DNA from 3 places in the Cupriavidus sp. 96C5-1 genome. Region 1 is predicted to be linked to each of the others. Evidence: predicted binding sites of a transcription regulator. Region 1 holds the regulator's gene; each other region holds the start of a gene.
The links. Region 1 encodes NrdR, which represses ribonucleotide reductase genes. Its sites were predicted from a motif close to CACNANATNTNGTG; they were not measured.
Positions count from the first base shown of each region.

Region 2: a site for NrdR is predicted at 7,063-7,076, ahead of AC3FOF_RS26915 (ribonucleoside triphosphate reductase). Genes of this name have one in related genera too.
Region 3: a site for NrdR is predicted at 2,835-2,848, ahead of AC3FOF_RS22890 (ribonucleoside-diphosphate reductase subunit alpha). Genes of this name have one in related genera too.

Region 1 is NZ_JBYOJU010000001.1:364,052-374,138, reverse strand. It holds gene tolQ (protein TolQ) at 1-104, opposite strand, end outside; gene ybgC (tol-pal system-associated acyl-CoA thioesterase) at 101-505, opposite strand; ZMP/ZTP riboswitch at 667-768, shown strand; gene glyA (serine hydroxymethyltransferase) at 893-2,140, shown strand; gene nrdR (transcriptional regulator NrdR) at 2,284-2,748, shown strand; gene AC3FOF_RS01675 (pilus assembly protein) at 2,793-6,380, opposite strand; gene AC3FOF_RS01670 (pilus assembly PilX family protein) at 6,388-6,903, opposite strand; gene AC3FOF_RS01665 (PilW family protein) at 6,951-8,117, opposite strand; gene AC3FOF_RS01660 (type IV pilus modification PilV family protein) at 8,125-8,571, opposite strand; gene AC3FOF_RS01655 (GspH/FimT family pseudopilin) at 8,573-9,097, opposite strand; gene AC3FOF_RS01650 (type IV pilin protein) at 9,099-9,584, opposite strand; gene AC3FOF_RS01645 (type IV pilus modification PilV family protein) at 9,889-10,087, shown strand, end outside.
Region 2 is NZ_JBYOJU010000028.1:102,118-112,204, reverse strand. It holds gene AC3FOF_RS26955 (c-type cytochrome) at 1-217, shown strand, start outside; gene AC3FOF_RS26950 (cytochrome D1 domain-containing protein) at 142-1,392, shown strand; gene ahbB (siroheme decarboxylase subunit beta) at 1,406-2,389, shown strand; gene AC3FOF_RS26940 (Lrp/AsnC family transcriptional regulator) at 2,386-2,874, shown strand; gene ahbB (siroheme decarboxylase subunit beta) at 2,980-3,435, shown strand; gene nirJ (heme d1 biosynthesis radical SAM protein NirJ) at 3,438-4,601, shown strand; gene AC3FOF_RS26925 (cytochrome D1 domain-containing protein) at 4,655-6,133, shown strand; gene cobA (uroporphyrinogen-III C-methyltransferase) at 6,144-6,905, shown strand; gene AC3FOF_RS26915 (ribonucleoside triphosphate reductase) at 7,130-9,160, shown strand; gene nrdD (anaerobic ribonucleoside-triphosphate reductase) at 9,223-9,423, shown strand; gene AC3FOF_RS26905 (anaerobic ribonucleoside-triphosphate reductase activating protein) at 9,482-10,087, shown strand, end outside.
Region 3 is NZ_JBYOJU010000022.1:59,094-69,180, reverse strand. It holds gene AC3FOF_RS22905 (sensor histidine kinase) at 1-150, shown strand, start outside; gene AC3FOF_RS22900 (sigma-54-dependent transcriptional regulator) at 201-1,952, shown strand; gene ampD (1,6-anhydro-N-acetylmuramyl-L-alanine amidase AmpD) at 1,945-2,559, shown strand; gene AC3FOF_RS22890 (ribonucleoside-diphosphate reductase subunit alpha) at 3,062-6,004, shown strand; gene AC3FOF_RS22885 (ribonucleotide-diphosphate reductase subunit beta) at 6,102-7,295, shown strand; gene AC3FOF_RS22880 (SMODS domain-containing nucleotidyltransferase) at 7,735-8,742, shown strand; gene AC3FOF_RS22875 (ThiF family adenylyltransferase) at 8,742-10,087, shown strand, end outside.

The sequences.
Region 1 (10,087 bases):
AGGGACATGACGAGCAGCAGGGCCATAACGGCCTGCGCCAGCACACTGGCGTGCAACACCAGCGTAATGATCGACAGGTCTTGCGTGACGGTCACGGGGTTCATCGGGCGGTCTTGATGGTTGCAAGGACGGGAGCGGGGATGGGAGTCGGGCGAAATGTGATACGATCCACACATCCCACCCGGATGGCGCCGGTAGCCAATAACTGCTCCCCTCGCCAGGCTTCCTGGGCGAATTGGACCGACGCCGGCCCAACCCGTTCAATCTGTGTCCGGATTTCGAGCAGGTCGTCCAGACGGGCGGGGGCATTGTAGTCCACCGCCGTACTTCTGACGATGAAGACCACGCCGGTCTCATCGGCCAGCGCCTGCTGTTCGATGCCGAGCGAGCGCAGCCACTCGGTCCGGGCGCGCTCGAAGAATTTGAGGTAATTGGCGTAGAACACTACGCCGCCCGCATCGGTGTCTTCCCAGTACACCCGCAGGGCCCACACATTGTTGCTCATGGCCGCGATTGTAACGGACAGCCAGCCTGGCCCGGCGTAAACCCTTGCCCAGCATTACAACAATTACATTACCTGACAGACAAGCCATTGACTTTTCGGACAGGTGCCCGAAGCCCCGTCTTGCAGCCAGCCGGCGCCTCGCGTAAACTGCCGCCAACCATTCCATCTTGCGCGACTGGCGAAGTCAGTGGGCACTACCACGAGGAAGCGCAAGTTATCTGGCGCGATGTATCAAGCGCCTGCCGCTCGCCTGGGCAGCGAATGGGAAGCAGGGTGCGCCCTGCGCCGGACTCGCCACAGCGTCCGGTGCTGGTCGCATGTGCCTTCCCCGCGCGCCCTACCCCGAAGCCGATTCGGATCCCCTTTTTTTTCAGACGAGTTTTCGCCATGTTCGAACGCAGCCGCTATACGATCGACCAGATCGACCCCGAGCTTTTTGCCGCCATCCAGAAGGAAGACCAGCGCCAGGAAGAGCACATCGAGCTGATCGCCTCGGAAAACTATACCTCGCCGGCCGTGATGGCCGCGCAAGGTTCGCAACTGACCAACAAGTACGCCGAGGGCTATCCCGGCAAGCGCTACTACGGTGGCTGCGAGTACGTCGACGTCGTCGAGCAGCTCGCCATCGACCGCGTCAAGCAGCTGTTCGGCGCCGAAGCCGCCAACGTGCAGCCCAACTCTGGCTCCCAGGCCAACCAGGGCGTGTTCTTCGCCGCCCTGAAGCCGGGCGACACCATCATGGGCATGAGCCTGGCCGAAGGCGGCCACCTGACCCACGGCATGGCGCTCAACATGAGCGGCAAGTGGTTCAACGTGGTCAGCTACGGCCTGGACGCCAATGAAGACATCGACTACGACGCGCTGGAAAAACTGGCCCAGGAAAAGCAGCCCAAGCTGATCATCGCCGGCGCCTCGGCCTTCGCCCTGCGCATCGACTTCGAGCGCATTGCCCGCGTGGCCAAGTCGGTCGGCGCCCTGTTCATGGTCGACATGGCTCACTACGCCGGCCTGATCGCCGCCGGCGAGTACCCCAACCCGGTGCCGCACGCCGACTTCGTCACCACCACCACCCACAAGAGCCTGCGCGGCCCGCGCGGTGGCGTGATCCTGATGAAGGCCGAGCACGAGAAGGCCATCAACTCGGCCATCTTCCCCGGCATCCAGGGCGGCCCCCTGATGCACGTGATCGCCGGCAAGGCCGTGGCCTTCAAGGAAGCGCTGTCGCCGGAGTTCAAGACCTACCAGCAGCAAGTGGTCAAGAACGCCCGCGTGCTGGCCGAGACCCTGATCGAGCGCGGCCTGCGCATCGTCTCGGGCCGCACCGAAAGCCACGTGATGCTGGTCGACCTGCGCGCCAAGAAGATCACCGGCAAGGAAGCCGAGAAGGTGCTGGGCGAAGCGCACATCACGGTCAACAAGAACGCCATCCCCAACGACCCGGAAAAGCCGTTCGTCACCTCGGGCATCCGCCTGGGCTCGCCGGCCATGACCACCCGCGGCTTCAAGGAAGAAGAAGCCCGCCTGGTGGCCAACCTGGTCGCCGACGTGCTGGACAACCCGCACGACGAAGCCAACATCGCCGCCGTGCGCGAGCAAGTGGCAGCCTTGACCAAGCGTTTCCCGGTCTACGGCTGATGCCCCTGCGCCACCCGCCTCCGTGCGGGTGGCCGGCAGCCCGCCATGGCGCGGGCCTTGCCAACCCAGGCCGGCGCGACCCAGAATGACAAGACGCTGCATGCGCAGCCCGCGTCCCGGCTCAAACTTCGAGGTGGTCAGGCATGAAATGCCCCTTTTGCGCTCATTCCAACACCCAGGTCCTGGACACGCGCATGTCGGAGGAAGGCGATACCGTGCGCCGCCGCCGCCGTTGCGAATCCTGCGACCGCCGCTTCACCACCTATGAGCGGATCGAACTGTTCTTCCCCGCCATCGTCAAGAAAAACGGCTCCCGCGTGGATTACACGCGCGACAAGCTGAAGGATTCGATGCGGCTGGCGCTGCGCAAACGGCCGGTCTCCGCCGAAGCCATCGATGCCGCGATCACGCGCATCGAAGAAAAACTGCTCGCCCTCGGCGAGAAGGAAATCCCCAGCAGCCAGATCGGGGAACTGGTCATGCGCGAATTGCGCCGGCTCGACAAGATCGCCTATATCCGGTTTGCTTCGGTGTACCGGAGTTTTGAGGACGTGTCCGAGTTCTCCGATGTGCTCGCGGAAGTGACGGCGGGCAATAGCAAGCGCTGAGCACCTGCCGGCCAAGGGGCCTCCCTGCCCTTGCCCCCTGGCCTTCATTTCTGGATATAGACCTCCTTCCATGCCACACGCTTCGATTTGCTCAGAAGATTGATCGGCAGCTGCGACGTGGACGAAGTCGCGTTCGACTGTTGGGTCAACGCATCGAGGTTGCCGTTGCTTAGCGCGACCAGGGATGGTCTGGACGACAGCGCGGTATTGGACAAGGCAATGCCTGTCCATGGAGACATGGCGGACGAGATGAAATTCGTGCTCGGCAGTTCGCCGCCGGTGGTCAGATCAACAGCATACAGGTAGCTCGAAGAGCCGCAGGTTGCTGCCGACGGGATATCGGTAGTGAAGACCAGGATGCCTGCCACCGCCGTCGGATTGGTGACCACACGCTCGCCCGACCCTGGCAGGTCGAAATACCAGCCAGGACTCTTGGTGAAGTCTATCGCCGGGGTGTTGCTGATATGACGCACAGACCCCGATAGTGTCACGGCTCTTTTCACGAGCGTGGTTCGCACATTGGAGATCAGCGGCACGGCGGTCATCGTGTCGACCAGCGCGTACATGGACTGCACATTGCTCACGCTCAGGTCGGATTGGCCGAGCAAGAGCCCCGTCCCCACGAAAACCAGGCGCTGGCCGTTGTAGACGGTCAGTTCCGGCGCCGAGCTGATCGGCTGGGCCTTGCCGCTGCCATCCACCAGGCTGGCAAGCTTGCTGACGTTCCACGCCGAGGTACTGGCACCGGAGAGATCGAAGCGCCAGACGTTACCCAACAGGTCGCCGCCATATACGTAGTCAATTGTCGCGTCGGTGGCCCCGTTCGCCGCAAAAGCCGAGATATACGCCAGGCCGGAGGGCGTAGTGGTATCGCCAACCCCCGTCGACATCGACTGGATCACATTGCCCGTAGCAGGATCGAGTACGAACAGCCGCCCCTTGCCATCACCCTGCGTGCCATTGCGGGTCACATTGTTGTTGTAGCCGGAGGGCACCAGCACCACCCAGCCCATGGCCTTGGTCTTGGCAAGCACAGGCTTGCCGAAAGTCAGGCCAAGGTTGGCCGCATCAGCATTGCTGGTGGCGGAATTCGGGAACTCCCATTTCACCTTGCTGGCCACGTCCGCCGCCTTCTGTGCCGTCGAACTGGTCACGTCAAGCGCATAGTAGCCGCTGCCCCCTGCCCCCAGGCCGCCCACAAGCAGCGTTGACCAGCTCTTGGTACCCGCCAGATAGACATCGCCCACGGCAGGCGTCGCATCGACGTAGTACTGATGTGTGTAGGGCGTGATCGTGTACGCATTCATTTTCCCGTTCGCCGTCAGGAGCGCGCCCGGAACGTAGGCCCAGAGTTCCGCACCGGAGCTGGCATCGAACGCATGTAGCATGCCGTCGTTTGCCCCTTGGTAAATCGCTGGCTTGCGCGAAGTAAGCTGCCTCTGGAAGCCTGCATAGCCGGCATCCGAGTAATAAGCTGCTGCGCCGGCAACATAGACCGGCTCCGCCGACACGATATCGCCAAGAAGGGATGTACGGGTGCGATACGTCGAGCCCTCCAGCGAGCGGTCCCCACGCAAGTAGGCAAGCACGCTGGGACCATCCGTCTTGCCCGGACTATTCAGCAGATTGATGGTGGAAGCCTGCAGCCCCCCCGTTCCCGAATCGAACGAGACGCCCTTGCCACCGTCGTAGGTCGCAATCAAACGGCTACCGGGCGAGCGGCCGGTCAACTGCTCACGTGCTTTCCACAGTGGCGCGGCTGCATTGATAAAACCGGTTGACGGGTCTATGGGAGCGGCAGTGAGTTCGCCGGACCAATTCTGCCCGTTATAGCTGGCCATGAAGGCTGCGCCGCCACCGTTTGTGGAACTGACGGCGATCGCCGCATTGGACGCCGACTTGGACAGCAGGCTCTGGAGTACCTGCTGGAAGAACGAAGTCAGATCAGCTGCATTGGTGGCACGGAACATCTGGCCACGGCCATTGATCGTGGCATGCCAAAGGTCGTCCAGGGCGTTCGGGCTGTAATTCTGGGATGTGGCCACCCAGGTTGGGGGGTTTAGGTTGGGGCTGTTGGCCTGCGCCGTGTTCTGCCCATAGATATAGCCTTTGGCCCCCAGAGCGACCGCATAGGTGTTCATATGCAGATTGGGGTTCTTGTCGGCATTCCAGGAAGTATCCGTCGTATTCACCGGCACCAGGCCCGCAGTGAGATCGGAGCGCAGGTTGTTGACGAAGTACGAACTGGCGATGTCCGCCAGCGAAGGTTTGGGGATGTTTGTATAAGGCGCGCTGTTGATGAGGCTGCTGGACGACAGGTAGCTGGGCGGCGCCACTGTCGACTTGTTGGCATAGCCGTCAGTCAGGATAAAGCCGGCATTCTGCTGGCATGCGTACTTGACCGGCGCGTTGGCGTCCGTCCTCATGAACTGGCTGCCGATGAAGTTGAGTGTTTCCAACGTGGGCGTGCCGCCAGACGCCACGCTCTGATAGATCGCTCCCAATAAAGCGGATCCGCTCTTTGCATTATCGGTCGACGAAAAATCGTACATCGTGATGGCGCTACCGGCTCCCGAATTGAAGTTGGTATAGCCGCCAAACATGCCCTTCAGGTTCGTCAATACCTGTCCCATACCCGACGCCAACATCAACTTGCGCTTGCGATAGTACTGAAACCAGTTGGCGAAATTCTGCAATTCATCGGTGTATGTGCGACCGCTGGGGAACTTCTGGCTATTTGCGGCAGTGATCTGCCACTCACGCACAAAGCCGCCATCAGGCATTGCGATACAGCCAGCGGTACTGGCCGTGCAGGTCGCATCCTTGACATAGTACGTCGCTGGACGGTACGGGAGTGACACGTCCCAGTAGGTCACATTGGATGGCACGGGAAGATCGGCGTTGATATTGATGGTTCCCCAGCTACCGCCATTTTTCCTGTAGGTAATCTGCGTGAGCCCGTTTGCTGACGCCCATGCAAGAGGAATAACCATGCCGGGATACATGCGGAAGGTTGTGTTGGCGCCTGGATTGCTTTGCACCGCAACGGTCCCGGCCAGATTCCACACATAAGGTGAGGACGAAGTCTGCGTCGGATAGTACGGATGGCTGCGCACCGCCGCCGTGCTTGCGGCGCTGAAGCTCTTCATGGCTCCGCCAATGTAGGCGGATGGCCACGGCACGTAAGTCACGCTCGGGTTGTAGTACAGAGGGTTGTAGTCCGAACTACGCATGTACGAGTACTGCGGCAATGGCGGCACCGCATAGTGGTCGGATGTCGAATCGGCGTAGCGCCGCAGATCGCTGTCGTTACTGCTGCTTTGTCCGTTCGGGAAAAGATAGGCATACTTCATCCAGCCATTGCCGGCCGATCCGTTGTCGTTGAAGTTGAACTTGCCGCCCGAGTAGAAGTTCTTGTTGCCCGTATCCCACCACAACGCGCCATCGCTCGTATTCATCAGGACCTCGAAGTCCATCGAACCCGAATCGTCAATGCCAAAGATGACATTTGGCGCAGCCTGGGACGTCGCAGACAGCGGCGTGACGGCAATGTCGGTCGAGGCAGAGTAGGCCGAAATCATCGCCAACGCCGAAATCCCCAGGCAGACCTTCAGCAACGTAGAGAGTTTCATGGGCTGGTTATCTGTTGAGAATTGCCTGAACGAAGGTCTCGCCGCTACGCGGGCTCGTCACATGCACCGTGACCCGATAAGCGACTTGCGGCAGTTGCAGGGGCGTTGAGCCCACCTGATTGCTGCTCGGCCCCTGAACCGCTTTGGCACGGGCGGTACACTGTCCGTAAGGATCGGTTACCGGCGTCGAACTGCACAGGCGCTCAACGACATACTGATACTGCAGGCCACCGTTGGTCACCTTGACTTGCGGAAAACCGGTGGTGTCCGCCCAGTTCACGTCAGGCAAGCCATTCTGGTCCGATGTGAAAGTGCCGGTGGTTGCGTAGTACTGCTTGCCAGTGTCCGTGGCATCCGGGCTGGCAACCTCGTCAAGCATGGCCTTCGCCGCAGTCAGGGCAAGATCGGCAGCCTGGCTCGCCGCCTCCTTGAAAGCGACATTGCCCGCCGTGGTTCCAGACACCGCACCGGACCGCAGCAATGATACGGCGGACACCAGGATAGCCAGCAGGATGATCAGCACTATCGGAAGTGCAAGCCCTCTCTGGGCACGACGCGATCGCATGCTCACTATTCTCCGAACACGATATTCTTGAGCGGTATGACGAGGCTCTGCGTACGGTAGCGATAGCATTGCCAATTCTGCGTCGCGCTCAGGTCGGCCGTCACAGCCGCCCCCAGCGGCGAAGCCGTAGCGGGGAATATCACCGGCAACGTTGCAGCCGTGGTCGCATCGCATGCCGCGCCCGCGCCGCCCGAAGGCTTCACCGCAGCCGGAATCCGCGTCACCAGACCGACACGGATTGCCCGGATCTGACTCATGCTCGCCGCGCTTAGCGGCCATGCCCACGCGCCGCTTCCATCAACCCATTGAGAAATGCTCATGCCGGCGCCGGTCGCCACGCCATATTGCGCGCGCATGTGGACCACGTTCTCGGCCATCGGCGTCGCCGGGGTATTTGCCGCGGCAAACCGATCGGCGAGTTCAAGCATGGCGGTCGCATTGTTGACCTGGTAGGTCTTCCATGAAAATACCCCTGCATTCATTACGCTGGCACCTGCGCCATACAGTTGTGGATTGGAGAACGCCACGGTTGCCGGAGGATTCCAGTTGCCGCTGCCAGCCGCATGTGCGATCTGCGTGCTGTTGGCCTGCAACGAGGTACCGCTGACTTGCATGACGGTACACGGCGAGGTCACGCTGCCGTTGCCGCTGTACGCGGATACCAGCAGCACCGATCCTTGTACATTCGGGCCCGGAATGGTGATCCCCTGCGCCGAGGGCACGTTTAGCGGATCCGTACCCGCGGCCATTCCGGTGCTGAGGGCGATAGGTGCAGCAGCGCTTATCGAGGAACTTCCGGCGACGGAAATGGTGTCCGATGCGCCCACCCCGCCCGGGTGCGTCACCCATACGGGAGCGATGGCGGCATTGTCGATCAGCACGCCATTGAAATACGCGTTCAGTGCCGGGCAGATGATTGTGGACTGATTGTTGCGGCCAGCGGAGGCAACCCCCACGCCCGCTCCCTTGACATCACGTTCGATCGCCAGCATCGCCAACACGCTGCTGTCGGCGGCCGCGCTGGTCCCGAACTGCGTGCGCTTGAAATCCTCGAAGAAGTAGGTTGCGCTGACAATCGCGACGCCGGCAATCAAGCCGACCAGGAGGCCGACCAGAAGCTCAATCAGCGTAAAGCCGCTGGTACGCAGATGCGAGTGAAGCCTGGCGTGCATGGCTTGGCTATTTGAGATTGGTGGTGGTGACGGCGTTGTGCCAGGTGGTCAGGCTCAGATAGGTCTTCTCCTGCGCTTCTCCCGCAAGCTTCCATTGCAGGGTGACGGTCAGGTTTCCGGTGATTGCGTCGTACACCACGCTGGGTGCGTGCTGATCATCGGAGGGCAGCGCGCCTTTCACGCGCTTCAGCCAATCTGTGGCAATGGCTTGACCGGTGCCGGCAGTGCACCCGCCGCCGGCGGGCACCGTGTAGCAGGCAGCGTTCGCAGCATCCACGCTGGCGACCCCGATGATCTCTGCTGCGTAGTACTGCGCCACGGTTCGGTAGCGCGTTTGGGAATTCTGCTTGGCCGCAAGCAGGGTTGCCGCGCACAAGCCAACGATTCCTACCGAGAACAGTGTCAATGACACCAACGCCTCGATGAGCGCAAAGCCTTGGACGCGTGGTTTCATGTCAGCATGCCATCACGCTGTTGGCAGCGGCCGCGGGATTGCACACGCGCGCCTGCCCCAAGGCCGACAGCGCCACGCGCAAGCATTGCGCGGTTCCGCCACCGGCGCGGCAGGCGGCGCTGCCGCTAGCCGGCTGGACATCAAATCGGGGCAGCGCTGCCGCCGGCCCGCTGCAATCAGCCAACAGCACGCGTCCGGTACCATCAAAGCAGACTGATGCCTGGTTCGAGGCCAGTGCCACCGAGCGGCTCAACTCCGGCGGAGACGCGGAATAGCCCGCGAATCCGGCAGCGCTCGGTACTGCGTAGGACCAGCCCGTTGCCGACACCGTAAAGGTGGTCATCCGGTTGCGGTTGAGTGCTTCGACACGCGCTGCCTTGAGGTCGGAAGACAACTGTTCGCTGATGGCGCGCAAGCGGCTGTTCTGCAAATAGTCGCTCATGCCCGGCACGCCAAGCATCAGCAGAATGGAAATAATGGAGATGACTGCCATCATTTCCACAAGGGATATTCCCTTGGCCCTCATCTCAGCAATTCCCCTGGGTCAGCCACCAGCAGGTGCCGGTCACCGCATGCCCCTTATATGCGCTGGTGCCTTTGTTGCCGGTCTGGTCAAGCGTATAGGTATAGCCGGCCACCGCACCCTGGCCCTGCGCGGTGGCCGTGTATCCCTGAGTGGTCAGGACGCACTGGTAAGTAAAATTTGTCGAAGAGGTCGAAACATTGCAAGCGGCAACCCCATAGTTGCCGTTGTCCTGAAAGCTCTGCTCCATGCGCAAGCCGAAAACGGAAAGTGTGTCGAAGGCTTCCGATAGCTTGCTGCGCGTTATGTAGTCCGAGTAGATCGGAACGGAGATCATTGACAGGATGGCGAGGATCGCGACTGTCACCATCAGTTCGATCAAGGTGAATCCGCGTGCCGCCCCACATCCGTGCCGCCCGGATCCAGGCCGGGTATCTTGCTGTGTGGGGAAACGCGGCGCGGTCGCGGCATGGCGAAGCGGCGCGTGCATGTCAGCGCCGCCGGCGAGAAGACGAAAGCAGTCGCTGCGTGAGCGAAATTGTGACCCAGTTCATATGACCCCCGGTTGAATGACTCATCCGGATTCCGGCATCCCGCTCTGTGGCGGAAGCGCCGAACCCATCCCGATATTTTTTAATTTTCTGCAGGCCGGAGGCACACGCACCAGCCTTGATGACGTCATGGCACATCCTGCTGCCCGCGCCACCCCGCTATAGTGGGGGAAAGGATAGCGAAGTGTCAATTGCGTTACTTTCCCGTGCCGGATTTCGCTTCCAGCGTTGGATTGCGGCCACATGGATGTATGCAACATTAGTTATCAAACTCTTCACAGCCAGGCACGTTTCGCCCGTCGTTTGACCGGCATCCTGAGCAGGTCGCCACTGCCGAGCGAAACTGCCATGCCACCGACGAAAAACCCTTCCACCCGCTCAGGCGAACGCGCCAATCCTGCCAGCCTCCGGTCGGCGGCATCCAGCTCCCGCGTCGTACCAG
Region 2 (10,087 bases), on a different contig from region 1:
GCGTGGCGGCCTGGGGCCGCCGCTCGTCGCGGCGGCGCTGGCCGGCAAGCCACACGACGCCCTGGTGGCAACCGTGCTGCAAGGCCGCCCCGGCACCGCGATGCCCCCCTGGCAACCCTTCATGACGCAAGACGAAGCAGCATGGCTGATCGAACGACTTCAGGCGGGCGAAGCGCCCGCCGTACTACCTCCCGCAAGCACTGGACCGGCCCGCTGAAGCTGGCCGCCGCGCTCGCCCTGGCTGCCGCCGGCCTGGCTGGCTGCGCCGGCGGGGCGGACGGGATGATGCGCGGCACCGGTGACCTGGGCGTGGTGATCGAGCGCGCCGCCGGCCGCATCCAGGTCGTGGAAACCTCGGGCATGACCCGGCTGGCCACCGTGGCCGGGCTTGGCGACCTGTCGCATGCCAGCGTGGTGTTTTCGCGCGACGGCCGCTATGCCTATGTCTTCGGCCGCGACGGCGGCCTGTCGCGCGTGGACCTGCTGCGCGCGCGCGTGACGCATCGCGTGATGCAGGCCGGCAACAGTATCGGCGGCGCCATCCTGCAGGACGGCAGCGTGGTGGCAGCGCAGAACTATGCACCCGGCGGCATCCGCCTGTTCGATGCCGCCACGCTGGAGCCGCTGGCCGAGATCCCCGCCATCGGCCGCGACGGCCGCCGCTCCAAGGTGGTCGGCCTGGCCGACTTGCCGGGGCGGCGCCTGGCCGCCAGCCTTTTCGAATCCGGCGAGATCTGGATTATCGACGCAGCCGATCCGCGCCATCCACAGGTCACCCGGCTCGACGCCGGCCGCGAGCCATACGACGGGCTGGTCACACCCGATGGCCGCTGGTACCTCGCCGGTCTCTTCGGCGAGGACGGCCTTGCGCTGGTGGACCTGTGGCAGACCCCGCCGGCGGCGCGCAAGGTGCTGGCGGGCTACGGCCGAGGCGAAACCCGGCTGCCCGTCTACAAGATGCCGCACCTGCGCGGCTGGGCGATGGCGCAAGGCCAGGCCTGGCTGCCGGCGGTAGGGCGCCACGAAGTCCTGGTGGCCGATCCGGCGCGCGGATGGCAGGAGAGCGGCCGCGTTGCGCTGGCCGGCCAGCCGGTCTTCGTGATGGCCCGCCCGGACGGGCGGCAGGTCTGGGTCAATTTCGCCTTTCCCGACAACGACACCGTGCAGGTAATCGACACCGCCACGCGCCAGGTGGTGCGCACCATCAAGCCATGCCGGGGCGTGCTGCACATGGAATTCACGCCCAAGGGGGAAGCGGTATGGCTGTCATGCCGCGATGAAGACCGCGTCGAGGTCTACGACACCGCCAGTTTCGCCCGCCTCGCCACGCTGCCGGCCGACAACCCGAGCGGCATCTTTTTCACCGTGCGCGCGCAGCGCTTCGGCATGTAGATCCACACCGACCATGTACGACGAACGCCAACTCTACGACCACATCCAGCGGGATTTTCCGCTACAGCCGCGGCCCTTCCAATGCGTGGCCCAGGCGCACGGCCTGAGCGAACAGGCCGTGCTCGGCCTGCTGGCGCGCGATCTGGGCGCCGGACGCGTCAGCCGCATCGGCGCGGTCTTCGCCCCCAACACGATCGGCGTCAGTACGCTTGCCGCCCTCAAGGTGGAGCCGGCCTGGCTGGACCGGGTGGCGGCACGCATCAGCGCCAATGCCGCCGTCAGCCACAACTATGCGCGCCACGGGCACGCGTATAACCTGTGGTTTGTCGCCGGGGCGCGGCACCGCGCGGCGCTCGACGCGGCACTGGCAGAGATCGGCGCCGAAGCCGGCCAGGCGCCGCTGGACCTGCCGCTCGAGCGCGAATACCACATCGACCTGGGCTTCCCACTGTGCAGCGAGGTCCGCAAGCCATCGTGGCCGACGGTCAGGATGCCGCCCCTGCAGCGGCTGGACGACGACGACTGGCGCCTCGTGGCGGCGCTGGAAGCGGGCCTGCCGCTGACCCCGCGCCCTTATCACGCGCTGTCCCGGCAATGCGGCATGCCGCTGGATCGCGTTCTGGCACGGCTATCCCAGTGGCACGCCTGTGGCGTGATCCGGCGCTTCGGCGCGATCCTGCACCATCGGCGCTTTGGCTACAGCCATAACGCGATGTGCGTGTGGGACGTGCCGGATGGCCGGGTCGATGCGCTGGGCAAGCGCCTGGCGCGGCTCTGCGCGGTCAGCCTGTGCTACTGCCGCGCGCGGCGGCTGCCGCATTGGCCATACAACCTGTTCGCCATGGTTCACACGCGCAGCGAGGATGAACTGCAGGCCGCGCTGGCGCTGTTCGACCAGCAATGCGGGCTGGCCGCCGCGCCGCGCGCGGTGTTGCTGGGCAGCCAGTGCTACAAGCAGCGCGGCACCCGTTATGCCGGCGCGCAGGTCAGCCTATGAGCGCAGCCCGCACTTTGGCCACCGGGGTATCGCCCGTAGTACTGGACGCGCTCGACCGCCGCATCATCAACGCCCTGCAAGGTGGCTTTCCGCTGACGCCGCGCCCCTATGCCGATGCAGCCGGTGCGCTCGGCACCGACGAGGCCACGCTGCTGGCGCGCCTGCAGGCGATGCTCGATGGCGGGATACTGACCCGCTTCGGTCCCCTGTACCAGATCGAACGGGCGGGGGGGCGCTTCGTGCTGTGCGCCTGCCACGCGCCGGCCGCGCGCACGGAAGCCGTGATCGCGGCCATCAATGCCCATCCAGAGGTTGCCCATCACTACGCGCGTACCCACCACCTCAACCTGTGGTTCGTGCTAGCGGTCGCGCACCCGGACGCCGTGGCGCAGACGCTCGCGCGCATCGAAGCCAGTGCCGGGGTGGCGGTGCTGGCCTTCCCCAAGGAGCGGGAGTTCTACGTCAATCTCTACCTGAGAGCATAAGCATTCATGCACGATAAGCTCCTCACGCAAGCATTGGATACCCCGTTCTCCGGCATTTCCGGCGCTGACGATGCCGCCTTGCCCGACGCGATCGACCGCGCCTTGATGCGCGCCACGCAAGCCGGGCTGCCGTTGGTGGCAGCGCCCTATGCGGCGCTGGGCGCCGCGCTTGGCATCAGCGAGCGGGAGGTCATCGCCCGTTTCGAGGCGATGCGGGCCAGTGGCCTGATGCGCCGGCTGGGCGCGGTTCCCAATCACTACGCGCTGGGCTGGCGCGCCAACGGCATGACCGTATGGGACGTGGCCGACGAGCGCATCGAGGTGCTTGGCCAGCGGGTCGGCGCGCTGCCTTTCGTCAGCCACTGCTACCGGCGCCCGCGCCGGCTGCCGCAATGGCCCTACAACCTGTTCGCCATGGTCCACGCACGCACGCGCGCGCAGGCATTGCCGCTGGTGGCGCAGATCGGCGCCTTGCTGGGCGACGCCTGCCGGGCGAACGATGTGCTGTGGTCCACCCGCATCCTGAAGAAGACCGGGCTGCGCCTGCTGCAAGGAGACTAGATATGTTCCGCCTGTCCCGATTCATGGAAGCCCTGCGCGACGGCGGCCCGGTGCCGTCCGCGCGCAAGCCCGCCGGCCCGGTGGTCATCTGGAACCTGGTGCGGCGCTGCAATCTCAACTGCAGGCATTGCTATTCCACGTCGGCCGATACCGACTTCAAAGGAGAGTTGACCACGGCCGAAGCCCTTGCCGTGCTGGCGCAACTGAAGCAGGCACGCGTGCCTGCGCTGATCCTGTCGGGCGGCGAACCGCTGCTGCGGCCCGACCTGTACCAGTTGGCCGGGCGTGCGCGGGCGCTGGGTTTTCACCTGTCGCTGTCGTCCAACGGCACGCTGCTTGACGGCGCGCACGCGGCGCGGCTTGCCGGCGCGGGCTTTGACTACGTGGGCGTCAGCCTGGACGGGCTCGAAGCCACCCACGATCGTTTCCGGCGCTGTGCCGGCGCGTTCGCGCAGGCGCTGGCGGGCCTGCGGGCCGCCAGCGCCGCCGGCCTGCGCGTGGGCGTACGCATGACGCTCACCGAAGCCAACGCGGCGGAACTGCCCGCGCTGGTGGCGCTGACAGAGGCCGAGGGTATCGACAAGTTCTACCTGTCCCACTTCAACTATGCGGGCCGCGGCCGCGGCCACCAGGACGACGATGCCCGCCATGCCGGCACCCGCGCGGCACTGGACTGGCTGTTCGACCACGTATGGGCGCGCGCGCGGCAAGGCCGCGCCGGCGATTTCGTCACCGGCAACAACGATGCCGACGGCGTCTACCTGCTGCACTGGATCGCGCGGCGCTATCCCGCGCGCGTGGCCGACATGCGGCGGCGCCTGGTGGACTGGGGCGGCAACGCCACCGGCGTGAACGTGGCCAATATCGACAACCTCGGCAACGTCCACCCGGACACCATGTGGTGGCAGGTGACGCTGGGCAATGTGCGCGAACGGCCGTTCGGCGAGATCTGGGCCGATTGCAGCCATCCGCTGATGGCCGGCCTGGCCGCCCGGCCGCGCCCGCTGCAGGGCCGCTGCGCAAGCTGCGCGCAGCGCGCCATCTGCAACGGCAACACCCGTGCGCGCGCCTATGCCGTGAGCGGAAACCCCTGGGCCGAAGACCCGGGCTGTTACCTGACCGAGGCGGAGATCATGACGCCGCTGGCTGCGGAGGCCCTGGTGTGAACACTTCGATCCCGTCGTCGCGATGGTGCGCGCTGGCCGCCACGCTGATTGCCGTGCCCTATGCCGCCGCGGCGCTGGCCGCGACGCAGCCCCCGGATGCCGCCGCGCTCTACAGCCAGCACTGTGCCGCCTGCCATGGCCCCGAACGCCTGGGCGGCATGGGGCCCGCACTGCTGCCGGAGAGTCTGGAGCGCCTGCGGCCCCAGGAGCTGGCGGCGGTATTGCGCGAGGGCCGTCCCGCCACCCAGATGGCGGGCTTTGCTGGCAGCGTGGACGCGGCCGGGCTGGACGCGCTGGCGGCGTGGTTGCGCACTGCGCCGGCGGCGATGCCGGGTTGGACGGCGGCCGATATCGACGCGTCGCGCATCGTCTATCATGCGCCCGGCAGCCTGCCAGCGCGCCCGGTGTTCAGCGCCGATCCAGCCAACCTGTTCCTGGTGGTGGAGGCCGGCAGTCACCATATCAGCGTGCTGGACGGCGACAAGCTCGAACGCATTCACCGTTTCCGCAGCCGTTTCGCCCTGCACGGCGGCCCCAAGTTCAGCCCCGACGGACGCTATGTGTTCCTGGCCAGCCGCGATGGCTGGGTCAGCAAGTTCGACCTGTGGAACCTGACGCTCACTGCCGAAATCCGCGTCGGCATCAACACCCGCAACGTTGCGGTCAGCGACGACGGCAAATGGGTGCTGGCCGGCAACACGCTGCCGCAGACGCTGGTGCTGCTGCGCGCGGAGGACCTGGTGCCGGTGCGCGTGTACGACGTAAGGGGTGGCGATGGCACGGCCTCGCGCGTGTCGGCGGTGTACGATGCCGCGCCGCGCCAGAGCTTCATCGCCGCGCTCAGGGACATCCCGGCAGTGTGGGAGATCCCGTACGGCGGCGCCGTCGATGCCACATCATCCGCCGGCCAATTCACCCCCCGCGTGATCGCGCTGGACGAAGTGCTCGATGACTTCTTTTTCGACCAGGGCTACCTGCACATTCTTGGCGCCTCTCGCAACGGGCATGGCCAGGTGATTGATCTTGCGCAGGGGCGCAAGGTGGCCGACCTGGCTTTGTCCGGCATGCCGCACCTGGGCAGCGGCATCACGTGGGTGCGCCACGGCCGCGAGGTGATGGCTTCACCAAACCTGAAGCAAGGCCGCATCAGCGTGATCGACATGCGGACCTGGCAGACCGTCGGCAATATCGAGACCAACGGACCGGGGTTCTTCCTGCGCAGCCACGAGAACACGCCATATGCCTGGACCGACGCCATGATGAGTCCGCGCCGCGACACGTTGCAGGTCATCGACAAAGAGAGCCTGCAAGTGGTGGCCAGCGTCACGCCCAGTCCGGGCCGCACCGCGGCGCACGTGGAGTTCACCCGCGATGGCCGCTACGCGCTGGTCAGCGTGATGGAGCAGGACGGCGCCATCGTGGCCTACGATGCCACCACGCTGCGCGAGGTCCGGCGTATCCCCATGGACAAGCCGGTCGGCAAGTACAACGTATTCAACAAGACCACCCGTTCGTCGGGCACAAGCCATTGAGGAGCATGAGATGAACAGACCGCTGAAGCCGGGCAAGGTATGGCTGGTGGGGGTGGGGCCCGGCGATCCGGACCTGGCCACTGTCAGGGCTGCTCGGGTGCTCGGCCAGGTCCAGGTGTGGCTGGTGGATGATCTGGTGTCGTCCGACATGCACCGTTATGCCAGGCCCGGCACGCAGATCATATCGGTGGGCAAGCGCGGCGGGCGTTGCTCGGTGAGCCAGGCCAGCATCCATGCGCTGACGCTGGCGCATGCACTGGCCGGCCGCGACGTGGCGCGCGTGAAAGGCGGCGATCCGCTGTTGTTTGGCCGCGGCGGCGAAGAGGCTGAATTCCTGCGCGCGCACGGTATCGCGGTGGAGGTGGTCAACGGCATCAGCAGCGGCATGGCCGCAGCGCAGGCGCTGGGCATCGCACTTACGCATCGCGCACACTGCCACGGCGTGACCTTCGTCACCGCGCATACCAGCGGCGACGGCGGCCCCGACTGGCGGGCACTGGCCGCCGGCGGCACCACACTGGTCATCTACATGGGCATGGGGCGGCTCTGCGCCATTCGCGACGCCTTGCTGGCCGCGGGCATGCGGCCCGACATGCCGGCCGGCGTGGTCATGCATGCCAGCGGCCCCGGCGAGCGCCGCTGGTCCGGCACGCTGGCCACGCTCTCCGAGGCGCTCGCGGCCGGCCTGGCCAGTCCGGCGGTGGTTCTGATCGGCGGCGTGGTGGAGCGGGCTGTGACCACGCAAGCCGTGGCACGCATGAGCGCCGCGTGACCAGGCCGCGATCGTCCGCGCCCGACGCTCGCCTACCGTTGGCGGCGCGGCGGACTGCACGCTGCGGCGTGCATATTCGCATGCTTTCCCGTATTCCCGGCACAAGCCGTGGGCATTGGAAATATCACCGGATATGTCATACGCTTGCCCGTCGTCAATCAACATATAGTGTTTGACCGGTACGCTCTGTCCCACATCTAGTGTGAATATTGCCGGGAGAATGTATGGAGCACTGTACCGAAGCCGTTGTTGCCAGCCTGCCCAGGGAGGTCGTCAAGCGCGATGGCGAAAGAACCGCTTTCGCCATCGAGCGGATCCGGTCCGCGCTGCGCCGCGCCGGCGCTGCAACTGGCGAGTTCGCCGATGCGCAGGCAGGCAACCTCGCGGAGCAGGTGGCCAGGGTCCTGGCACACCGCTTCCATGAGCGGACGCCAGGCGTCGAGCAGATCCAGGACGTGGCCGAGCAGGTGTTGGTTGCCGCCAACCACTGGAACACCGCGCGTGCGTTTATTGCCTACCGCGGCCAGCACGCCAGGCTGCGCCAGGACCGCAAGGCCCTGGTCGACGTGGAGGCGTCGATCAACGAATACCTGAGCAAGGCGGACTGGCGCGTGAATGCCAATGCCAACCAGGGCTATTCGCTGGGCGGACTGATCCTGAACGTGGCAGGCAAGGTCACCGCCAATTACTGGCTGTCCCATGTCTACGCGCCTGAAATCGGCGAGGCCCACCGCAACGGCGATATCCATATCCACGATCTCGATATGCTCAGCGGCTACTGTGCCGGCTGGTCGCTGCGCACGCTGCTGCATGAAGGCTTCAATGGCGTGCCGGGCAAGGTGGAGGCAGGCCCGCCCAAGCGCATGTCGTCCGCCGTGGGGCAGATCGTCAACTTTCTCGGCACGCTCCAGAACGAGTGGGCCGGTGCGCAGGCGTTCTCGTCGTTCGACACCTATATGGCGCCGTTCGTGCGCAAGGACGCCATGTCCTATGCCCAGGTGCGGCAGTGCATCCAGGAGCTGATCTACAACCTGAACGTGCCGTCGCGCTGGGGTACGCAGACGCCCTTTACCAACCTGACTTTCGACTGGACCTGCCCCGAGGACCTGCGCGAGCAGGTGCCCGTCATCGGCGGCCAGGAAATGCCGTTCGCCTATGGCGAATTGCAGGAAGAGATGGACCTGATCAACCGCGCCTATATCGAGGTGATGACGGCGGGCGATGCCAAGGGCAGGGTGTTCACCTTCCCCATCCCAACCTACAACATCACGCGCGACTTCCCATGGGAGTCGGAGAATGCCACGCGGCTGTTCGAAATGACGGCCCGGTACGGGTTGCCGTACTTCCAGAATTTCATCAACTCGGAGCTGGAGCCGAATATGGTGCGCTCCATGTGCTGCCGGCTCCAGCTCGACCTGCGCGAGCTGCTCAAGCGCGGCAACGGCCTGTTCGGCAGTGCCGAGCAGACCGGCAGCGTAGGCGTGGTCACCGTCAATTGCGCACGCCTGGGCTACCTGCATGCGGGCGACGAAGCGGCGCTGCTGCGCGCACTGGACCGCCTGCTCGAACTGGGCAAGCAGAGCCTGGAGAACAAGCGCAAGCTGATCCAGCACCTGATGGACCAGGGCCTGTTCCCTTACTCGAAGCGCTATCTCGGCACCTTGCGCAATCATTTTTCGACGCTGGGCGTGAACGGCATCAACGAGATGATCCGCAACTTCACCGCGGACGCGCACGATATCACCTCGGAGTGGGGCCATGCGTTCGCGCTGCGCCTGCTGGAACACGTGCGCGAGCGCATCGTGGACTTCCAGCAGGAAACCGGTCATCTCTACAACCTCGAAGCCACGCCGGCCGAGGGTGCCACGTACCGCTTCGCCCGCGAGGACCGCAAGCGCTGGCCGCAGATCCGCCAGGCCGGCACGGCCGCGCAACCCTACTACACAAACTCCTCGCAGCTGCCGGTCGGCTGGACCGACGACCCCTTCGAGGCACTGGCGCGGCAGCAGGTATTGCAGTCCCGGTACACCGGCGGCACGGTGCTGCACCTGTATATGGGCGAGCGCCTGTCCAGCGGCGAAGCCTGCCGCGAACTGGTGCGGCGCGCACTGACGCGCTTCCGCCTGCCGTACATCACGGTGACGCCGACGTTCTCGATCTGTCCCACGCACGGCTACCTCGCTGGCGAGCATCCGTTTTGCCCGCGCTGCGACGAGGAGATCCTGGCCCGCAAGCGGGTTCCGATCGCTGCCTGAGCACGATCGTCCGGCTTGCTCGTTTTTATTTTTTAACCCACCCAAAAAACGGAGTACACCCCATGACTGACCAATATCAATCCTCGCCAGCCATTCAAGCCGAACCTGGCGACGCCGTGCTGCGCGACGAGGAGCGCCAACCCTGCGAGATCTGGACCCGGGTGATGGGCTACCACCGGCCGGTCTCCAGTTTCAACACAGGCAAGCAGGGCGAGCACCGCGAGCGCCGCTTCTTCGCGGAGCCTCGTGGCATTGCGGCCTGACGCCTGCGCGGGGACGGCCAGGCATCGCCGCAACGCGGACCCGTTGCGCGCGGGCGGCATGACGGCGCTGACGACCATCGATTTTCCCGGTCGCCTCGCCGCCGTCGTGTTCTGCCAGGGCTGTCCCTGGCGCTGCGGCTATTGCCACAACCAGGCGTTGCTGGACGCCGCCGCGCCGCCCGCCATCGCCTGGGCGGACGTGCTGGATTTCCTGCAGGCGCGGCAAGGCCTGCTCGACGGCGTGGTGTTTTCCGGGGGCGAGCCGACCCTGCAGGCGGGCCTGCCCGGTGCCATCGAGGACGTGCGGGCCCGAGGCTTCCAGGTCGCGCTGCACACCGCCGGCATGTACCCGGATCGCCTGGCCGCCATCTTGCCCCGGCTGGACTGGATCGGCCTGGATCTCAAGGCACCCCTGCATCGCTATGACAGCGTTACGCGGGTACCGGGCAGCGGGGAGCGGGCGTGGGCATCGCTGCGCCGGTGGCTTGCCAGCGGCGTGGCGGGCGAGTGCCGCACCACCTGGCACGCCGGCCTGTTCGGTGTCGCCGAGCTGCACGCGCTGGCCGAACGGATCGCCGCGCTTGGCGTGACGCACTGGGCATTGCAGGAGTGCCGCGGCAGCGGCGCGGGCGCTTCGCTTGGCCGTCAGGATATCGACAGGCTG
Region 3 (10,087 bases), on a different contig from region 1:
AACGACGCCCAGGTGCGCTACGGCACGATTTCCCTCGACGCGCTGCTGGCGCAGACCGGCATGCTGGCGCCGGCCGCACGCGATACACTGCCGGCCAAGGCTTTTGTACTGACCTTGCGCATCGACGCGCCGGACAATGCCGGCGGCTGACCCGCGCCGGCTGCCCGACGCCACTTCGCCAACCCGCCAGACGCAGACCCATGCTCCTGAAGACGCCAGGCCCCGATCCGATTCTTGTCATCGACGATGAGGCCGACCTGCGAGAACTGCTCGAGATCTCCATCCGCCGCATGGGTCACGACGTGGTGCTGGCTGGCTCGCTGGCCGAGGCGCGCCAGCACCTGGCGGCGCGCCGCTACAGCCTGGTGCTGACCGATATGCGGCTCGGCGACGGGCTCGGCATCGATATCGTGCGCCAGCTATCGAGCGCGCCGGAGCGGGTGCCGGTGGCGGTCATCACCGCCTACGGCAGCGCAGACAACGCCGTGGAGGCGCTCAAGGCAGGCGCTTTCGACTACATCGCCAAGCCGGTCTCGCTGGACCACCTGCGCAGCCTGATCCTGAACGCGCTGGGGCGCCAGCGGCGCGACAGCGCCGAGGAGGGTGGCGGCGCGGCGCCTGAGACCGCGGACCGCGCGGCCAGCTTGCTGCCGGGCCATTCGCCCGCCATGCACGAAGTCCGGCGCGCGCTGTCCCGGCTGGCGCGCAGCATGGCGCCGATCGTCATCAGCGGCGAGTCCGGCAGCGGCAAGGAGCGCGCGGCGCGCGCCATCCACGCGGTCAGCACCCGCGCCGCGCATCCCTTTATCGCGGTCAATTGCGGCGCCATTCCCGAAACCCTGATGGAGTCCGAGTTCTTCGGCTATGCGAAGGGCGCCTTCACGGGTGCCGACGCCGAGCGCGGCGGCTTCTTCCAGGCCGCCAACGGCGGCACGCTGCTGCTCGACGAGGTGGCCGACCTGCCGCTGGCGATGCAGGTCAAGCTGCTGCGCGTGCTGCAGGAGCGGCGCGTGCGCAAGATCGGCGCCAGCCGCGAGGAGAGCGTGGATGTGCGGGTGCTGTGCGCCAGCCACAAGGACCTCTCCGGCATGGTCGCATCCGGCCAGTTCCGCCAGGACCTGTTCTACCGCCTCAACGTGCTGGCGCTGCGCATGCCGACGCTGCGCGAACGGCGCGAGGATATCCCGGTGCTGGCGGGCGCCATCCTGGAGCACCTGGCGGTGCGCTACGGCGACCGCTATCCCAAGCGGCTGTCCGCGGCCGCGTTGCAGGTGCTGTCGGACTACCCCTTCCCCGGCAATGTGCGGGAGCTGGAAAACCTGCTCGAGCGCGCCTATGCCTTCGCGGAAGGCCTGATCATCGAGGTGGCCGACCTTGGCCCGCTGGAGGCGGGCATGGCGCTTTCCGCCACGCCGCGCCCGGCCGGGCAGCCGCCGTACCTGCCGCCGGCCGAGGCGTTGCAACGGGCCGCCGGGGCGGCGCCGGTAGCGGCAGCGCCCAGCCCGTCCTCCCTGGCGGCCGGCTGGTCGGCGCCTGCGCCTGCCGCACCGGCTGCCTGGTCCGATCCCGGGCAGCATGGCTGGCCCGATCCGCAGCGCGACGCGCGAGCCGAGGCCACGCCGGCCCGATCGGGCATGCCGCCGGAACCCGTCCCGCAGCCCGTGGCGCCGCGTCCGGGGGAGTTGGCGGGAGAGCCTTGCCGTGCGAGCTTCCCGATCGACCTGCCCGGCCGCCTCGAAGCGCTGGAGCGCGACCTGATCCTGCAGGCGCTCCAGCAGACCGGCTTCAACCGTACCGCTGCCGCGCCGCTGCTGGGCCTGAGTTTTCGCCAGCTGCGCTACCGCATCCAGCAACTGGGGATTCGCGAGGGCCGGGACGACCCGGCCGAGGGCACGGCCGACAGCGCCGATGGCGGGCAATTTGCCGCCGCCGAGGGAGGCCGCGATGCCTGAGCTTCGCCTCGCTCCCGATCCCGGCCCCGGGTTCAGTCCGGACCCGGCGGGCTGGGTGCCTGCGGCGCGCCGCGTGCCATCGCCCAATTTCGATGCGCGCCCGGCACATATGCCGGTCGACCTCGTGGTGCTGCACAACATCAGCCTGCCGCCGGGCCAGTTCGGCAGCGGCGATATCGAGGCTTTCTTCCAGAACCGCCTCGACCCGGCCCGCCATCCCTTCTTCGCTACGATCTGTCAGGTGCGGGTTTCGGCGCATTTCCTGGTGACGCGAGAAGGCGAACTGGTCCAGTTCGTTTCCTGCCTGGACCGGGCCTGGCACGCAGGCCAGTCCGAGTTCCTGGGGCGGCCTCGTTGCAACGACTTTTCCATCGGCATCGAGATCGAAGGCTGCGACGACCTGCCGTTCGCGTTGGCGCAATACCACACCACCGCGGCGCTGGTGCGTGCGCTGTTTGCCGCCTACCCGGTGCGGGCGGTGGCGGGGCACAGCGATATCGCGCCCGGACGCAAGACCGATCCCGGCCCGCATTTCGACTGGACGGGCTTTGCCGCCGCCGCCGGCCTGGCTCCGGCGCTGTTGCCCTACCGCAAAGACCTGCCCTGAAGCAAGCGGCAACTGCGCGGCCTAGGGGGAAAGCGCGAATTGGGGGAAACCCTGATAAAGTGCGCGCCTATCGAAGCGGCCCGGTCAATCAAAAAAATTTCGTGTCATGGCGCGGTAACGCACCGTCGGGCGGGATCCCTTGCGTCTCTTGGGCTGGCGGGTATGGCGCAGCGCCGCATGCCTCGGCCGGCACTGGAATCGCATCAAAAATATGCTTGTCAAGACTGGTTAAACCGCCTCGTTTCACTATACTTAGTCCAGTTTTTCGCATCGACCACTATATCTAGTGGTGCTTTCGGGGAGCCGGCCTAGGTGTGCAGTTTCCGCCGCGGCGTTACGCCGTGGTCCGCCCAAGGATCGGCGCATCACAAGAGTCCCAGCAGAATCCAGCAAGGTAGCGCGCTCCCCGGTCAGGGCCGGCCGGCGTGCCTGGTCATTTCTTGCGCGTTTTGCCAGGGACTCTTTGTCACTCATAAAACACGGGTCAGAACAGGAGTTCCTCATGCAGACAGCCCAGAACGAATTTTCCGCCAGCGCCACCGCCGCCGGTGCGGCAGCGAACCCGCAGTCGAGCCCCGCTACTGCCGCCGCTGGCGGCTACCAGGACTACAAGATCATCCGCCGCAACGGCGCCGTGGTGGCGTTCGAGCCGAGCAAGATCTCGGTGGCGGTGACCAAGGCCTTCCTGGCCGTCAACGGCGGGCAGGGCGCCGCTTCGGCGCGTGTGCGCGAAGTGGTCGAGCAAGTGACCCAGAATGTGGTCCGCGCCCTGCTGCGCAGCCGTCCCAACGGCGGCACTTTCCATATCGAGGACGTGCAGGATCACGTGGAACTGGCGCTGATGCGTTCGGGCGAGCATGAAGTGGCCCGTTCCTACGTGCTGTACCGCGAGAAGCGCACCCAGGAACGCGCCCAGGCCAACGCCCAGGCGGTGGCCCGCGTGCAGGAAGGCGGCGTCACCTTCAATGTGACCGATGGCGGCGTGGCCCGCGTGCTGGACCTGAACGCGCTGCACGGCCTGATCGACAACGCTTGCTCCGGCCTGGGCGACGCGGTCAGCGCCGAGCCCATCCTCAAGGAAACGCTGAAGAACCTGTACGACGGCGTGCCCATGACGCAGGTCTACGACTCGGCCATCCTGGCCGCGCGTACCCTGATCGAGAAGGACCCGGCCTACAGCCAGGTTACCGCGCGTATCCTGCTGCACACCATCCGCAAGGAAATCCTGGGTGCCGAAGTGACCCAGACCGAGATGGTCTCGCGCTATGCCGAGTACTTCCCCAAGTTCATCGCGCGCGGCATCGAGGCCGAGCTGCTGGACGAAAAGCTGGCCACCTATGACCTGGCCCGCCTGGGCGCGGCACTCGACGCCCAGCGCGACTTCCAGTTCAACTACCTGGGCCTGCAGACCCTGTACGACCGCTACTTCCTGCACATCGACGAAGTCCGCATCGAAATGCCGCAGGCCTTCTTCATGCGGGTGGCGATGGGCCTGGCGCTGGGCGAGAAGGACCGCGAGGCACGTGCCATCGAGTTCTACCAGCTGCTGTCGTCGTTCGACTTCATGTCGTCCACGCCGACCCTGTTCAACTCGGGCACCCGCCGCTCGCAGCTGTCGTCGTGCTACCTGACCACCGTTTCGGACGACCTCGAGGGCATCTATGAAGCGCTCAAGGAAAACGCGCTGCTGTCCAAGTTCGCCGGCGGCCTGGGCAACGACTGGACCAATGTGCGCGCGCTCGGCTCGCACATCAAGGGCACCAATGGCAAGTCGCAAGGCGTGGTGCCGTTCCTGAAGGTGGTGAACGACACCGCCGTGGCGGTCAACCAGGGCGGCAAGCGCAAGGGCGCGGTCTGCGCCTACCTGGAAACCTGGCACCTGGACATCGAGGAATTCCTCGAACTGCGCAAGAACACCGGCGACGACCGCCGCCGCACCCACGACATGAACACGGCGAACTGGATTCCCGACCTGTTCATGAAGCGCGTGATGGAAGCCGGCGAATGGACGCTGTTCTCGCCGGCCACCTGCCCGGACCTGCACGACAAGGTCGGCAAGGCGTTCGAGGCCGCCTACCTGGGCTATGAAGCCAAGGCCGCCAGCGGCGAGCTGAAGCTGTTCAAGAAGGTCCCCGCGCTGCAGCTGTGGCGCAAGATGCTGGGCATGCTGTTCGAGACCGGCCACCCGTGGATCACCTTCAAGGATCCGTGCAACATCCGCAGCCCGCAGCAGCACGTGGGCGTGGTGCACAGCTCCAACCTGTGCACGGAAATCACGCTCAACACCAACGACAGCGAAATCGCCGTGTGCAACCTGGGTTCGGTGAACCTGGTGGCCCACCTGAAGCAACAGGCCGACGGCACCCAGGTGCTCGACCACGCCAAGCTCGAGAAGACCATCCGCACCGCGATGCGCATGCTCGACAACGTGATCGACATCAACTACTACGCGGTCGAGAAAGCGCGCAACTCCAACCTGCGCCACCGTCCGGTCGGCATGGGCATCATGGGCTTCCAGGACTGCCTGCACGTGCTGCGCCTGCCGTACGCCAGCGACGCCGCGGTGCAGTTCGCCGACACCTCGATGGAAGCGGTGTGCTACTACGCCTACCGTGCCTCGAGCGAGCTGGCCGAGGAACGCGGCCGCTACAGCACCTATGAAGGCTCGCTGTGGGATCGCGGCATCCTGCCCCAGGACTCGCTCAAGCTGCTGGCCGAAGAACGCGGCGGCTACCTGGAAGTGGATCACTCCTCGACCATGGACTGGGACAGCCTGCGTGCGCGCATCAAGCAGCACGGCATGCGCAACTCCAACTGCATCGCGATCGCGCCGACGGCCACGATCTCGAACATCATCGGCGTGTCGGCCTGCATCGAACCGACCTTCCAGAACCTGTACGTGAAGTCCAACCTGTCGGGCGAATTCACGGTGGTCAACGACTACCTGGTGCGCGACCTGAAGGCACGCGGCCTGTGGGACGAAGTGATGGTTGCCGACCTGAAGTATTTCGACGGCAAGCTGTCGCGCATCGACCGCATTCCGCAAGACCTGCGCGACATCTACGCCACCGCGTTCGAAGTCGAGCCGAGCTGGCTGGTGGAAGCCGCCAGCCGCCGCCAGAAATGGATCGACCAGGCCCAGTCGCTGAACATCTACATGGCCGGCGCCTCGGGCAAGAAGCTGGACGATACCTACAAGCTGGCCTGGCTGCGCGGCCTGAAGACCACGTACTACCTGCGCACCATGGCAGCCACCCACGTGGAGAAATCCACCGTGTCGCGCGGCTCGCTCAACGCCGTGTCGTCGGGTAGCGAAGGTGGCATCGGCGCCGCCGGCATCGACCAGGCTGCCGCCTCCGCACCGGCCATGCCGGAAGCCGAAGGCGCGGTCTGCACGATGCGCCCGGGCGACCCCGGCTTCGAAGAGTGCGAGGCCTGCCAGTAAGCCGCCCCCAGTCAGTCATTACCTGCCATGCCTCCCGCCGCGCCGTTCGCGCGGCGGGAGGCATGGCAAACCAAAGCATTCCACGGAGAACCACATCATGCTGAGCTGGGACGACGACGTTCAAGCCACCCCGCAGGCTGCCCCGCAGCCCGCACCGAATCCCACCGCCGCACTTGCCGTCGACCAGCACGGCGTGCTGCCCCCGGCGGCCACGCAGCCGGCGGGCACGGGCATCCTCGGCAATCACCCGAACGCCGCCGCCGTGCAAAGCGACCGCCGGGTCAACGCCGCCGACAAGCGCGTGATCAACGGCTCGACCGACGTCAACCAGCTGGTGCCGTTCAAGTACAAGTGGGCCTGGGAAAAATACCTGGCCGGCTGCGCCAACCACTGGATGCCGCAGGAAATCAACATGTCGCGCGACATCGCGCTGTGGAAGGACCCGAACGGCCTGACCGAAGACGAGCGCCGCATCATCAAGCGCAACCTCGGCTTCTTCGTCACCGCCGATTCGCTGGCCGCCAACAACATCGTGCTGGGCACCTACCGCCAGATCACCGCGCCGGAATGCCGCCAGTACCTGCTGCGCCAGGCATTCGAAGAGGCGATCCACACCCACGCCTACCAGTACATCGTGGAGTCGCTCGGCCTCAATGAAGCCGAGATCTTCAACGCGTACCATGAAGTGCAGTCGATCCGCGACAAGGACGAGTTCCTGATCCCGTTCATCGACACGCTGACCGACCCGGCCTTCAAGACCGGCACGCCGGAGAACGACCAGAAGCTGCTGAAGTCGCTGATCGTGTTCGCCTGCATCATGGAAGGCCTGTTCTTCTACGTCGGCTTCACGCAGATCCTGGCGATGGGCCGCCAGAACAAGATGACCGGCGCCGCCGAGCAGTATCAGTACATCCTGCGCGACGAATCCCTGCACTGCAATTTCGGTATCGACCTGATCAACCAGATCAAGCTCGAGAACCCGCACCTGTGGACCACCGAGTTCAAGGATGAGATCACCGCGCTGTTCAGGAAGGCCGTGGACCTCGAATACCGCTACGCCGAGGACACCATGCCGCGCGGCGTGCTGGGCCTGAACGCACCGATGTTCAAGGGCTACCTGCGCTTCATCTGCAACCGCCGCTGCCAGCAGATCGGCCTGGAGCAGCTGTTCCCGAACGAGGAAAACCCGTTCCCGTGGATGAGCGAGATGATTGACCTGAAGAAGGAACGCAACTTCTTCGAGACCCGTGTGATCGAGTATCAGACCGGTGGGGCATTGTCCTGGGATTGATTGGGGGAGGCATTGACCTAGGGGCGGTGCTCAAAACTCATGTGCCGGTGGTCGCTCATGGGCAGGATGTCCGGCGACAATAGGCACATGAAACAGACTGACCTCAGTCTGGACCTGAGCAACCACCGCACGTGCAAGCGTGTGCTTCTCGATGAGATCGGGCGGGCGGTACCGTGGGATGAGCTTCTGGCGCTGATTGCTTGCGAGCGACCCTGGTCGATGAGGCGGGATGTGGGCAACAACGCCTGTGCTCCGATGCCCAACCTGGCGCCGTAATTGGGCGAACTGGCTACGCTCACACGGTCAACTCAGGCCTGCTGACGTAGTTTTGAACTCCATCCCTAGCTAGGCTCCGTGCTGACACCGTTGCCCCAAGGGGCAACAGATTGTGCCACTGCGCTGGGCAGGCCACAACCAACACCACGAAGGTGCACAGCGAATGACCACGCAGCGGCAGTTCGAGGACTTGCTCAAGGACATTGAGCCGTCGACCACGACAGTGAACACCTGTTCAAGCGCGCACAACACCTTGCGCACGGCGCTCGCCGAGCACGAGGGGTTCTCAGAAGTGCACGTGGAGACCTTCCTGTCTGGCTCCTACAGGCGAGACACGGCTATCCGCCCCCAACTCATCGATGGGGTGCTTCAGCGGCCGGACGTCGACGTCATCGCCGTGACGAATCATACCGAGGAGGACGAGCCTCAGTCAGTGCTGGACGCACTGAACAAGGCGCTTGCTGACTCGGGATACAAGAATTTGAAGGTCAACCGCCGGTCCATTGCCGTGACGCTCGCCGGTGTGGACATGGATGTGGTGCCCGTCATCGAGGATGGTGATGCCTATCTCATCCCGGATAACCAACTGGAGAAGTGGCTCAACACCAACCCTCCTGCCCACACGCAGTGGACCATCGACGTCAACAAGGCCGCCGGCGGACGGTTCAAGCCCCTGGTCAAGCTGACGAAGTGGTGGCGCCGCGTGCACCTGTCCGACCTGAAGCGGCCCAAGGGGTTCATCCTGGAGTGCTTAGTTGCCAAGCACATGAACTACTTCCAGGCGAACTACGAGATACTGTTCGTCGAGTTGCTGGAGGCCATCCGGGACGCCTACGGCCTGGACGTGCTGCTGGGCGCCGTGCCGCATATCGAAGACCCGGGCGTCCCGGGCAGCAACGTCTTCTCGAACGTCACGGCCGAGGAGTTCAAGACCTTCTACAACAAGATCAAGGTCCAGGCCGAGTTGGCCCGTAAGGCCAAGAACGAGACTGACGACGTGGAGGCGCTGAAGTTGTGGCGTCAGGTGCTGGGGCAGCGCTTCCCGGCGTCAACTGCCACCAAGAAGTCCGAGAACAGCTCGACCAACTCCCTCCTGCGGCCGGTCGCAGGTGTGGGCTTGATGTTCCCCGCTGCCCCAGTCTACCCGAACAAGCCCGGGGGCTTTGCTTGATGCGACTGCTCCAGGAGCAGCCCAAGCGCATGGCGCTCGAGCGGCGCCTGATGCGGGAGCACGCGCGCTCTACGCCGGGCTTTACCCCCCACGGTTGGGGGAAGACGGGCGCAGGTGAGTTGTGCCTGAAGTTCCAATTGAAGCTGCCAGTCGACAGCTTCCACGGCGTACTGGTGTATCCGAACCTCTTCCCGGACGTGCCGGCCTACATTCGCCCGCAGAAGTCAGGCGAGAGCTGGAGCAACCATCAGTACCGTGGCAGTGGTGTCCTGTGCCTTCAATATGGCCCAGACAACTGGGATCCTGGCATCACCGGCGTTGATCTTGTTCGCAGTGCCAACCTGCTTCTTTGGGGCGAAATCCTGAGCGCGGTAGAACCGGGGCTAGGCCCCGTTCCGTCCCGCCATCGTTCGACGATAGGCCAGGACCTGCGCGGGGAAAGCCGACGATTTCTCGCAACGGCAGGACTGCGCAGCGCGCTGGCCCGTGCCGCGCCAGCGGCGGTCGAACTCAAGGCCGTGGTGTCTTACACAGCGAGCAGTGCAGTCGCCGTGCCCACTGCATTAGGTACACCGCCGGTGCCCGTGACAGATTTGCCGCGGGCGTTCGCCGAGGAGCGCTTTGAATTGTCAGGGTGGGCCGTGTCCGTACCCTCTGTCCAGGCTCTGAGCTCGGCCGGGGATGCCGTATCGTTGAAGGCTGCTTTGGGGGCCTCATGGCCGTGGGCACAAGAACTGGACGACCACTTTCACGTTCTGCTCTTGCACGATGTCGATGGCGGCATGCGCATGCTGGCGTTGGCAGGAGGAACTGCCCCGCTCTTCTTCGAGTATCGCCTCGTGGACTTCGGCACCGACACCGAGCAGAGGTTGCCGGCGGAGTTCGGCAAGCTCTCCGATATCACCGTTGCCATCGTTGGCCTAGGGTCACTGGGCAGCAAGATTGCAGTGTCGCTGGCCCGCGCTGGTGTTCGCCGCTTCGTGCTGGTGGACGACGACGTTCTCGCGCCGCACAACCTGGTGCGTAACGAACTGAACTGGCTCGATGTTGGCTTTTCGAAGGTCGACGCCGTAGGGCGCACACTGAAGCGGATTGCACCCGGGCTGGAGGTGGGGACGCAAAACTTTCGTATTGCCGGTCAGGAGAACCCCCAGTTGGCTGCAACCCTGAGCACGGACTTGCTCAGGTGCGATTTGCTGATTGACGCCACGGCCAGTGCGCAGGCCTTCGTTGCGTTGGCTGCTTTGGCCAAGCGTGGCAAGATTCCGATGGTTTGGGGTGAGGTCTTTGGCGGTGGTGCTGGCGCCATGATGGCGCGGAGCAGGCCTGGCTTGGACGCTGCCCC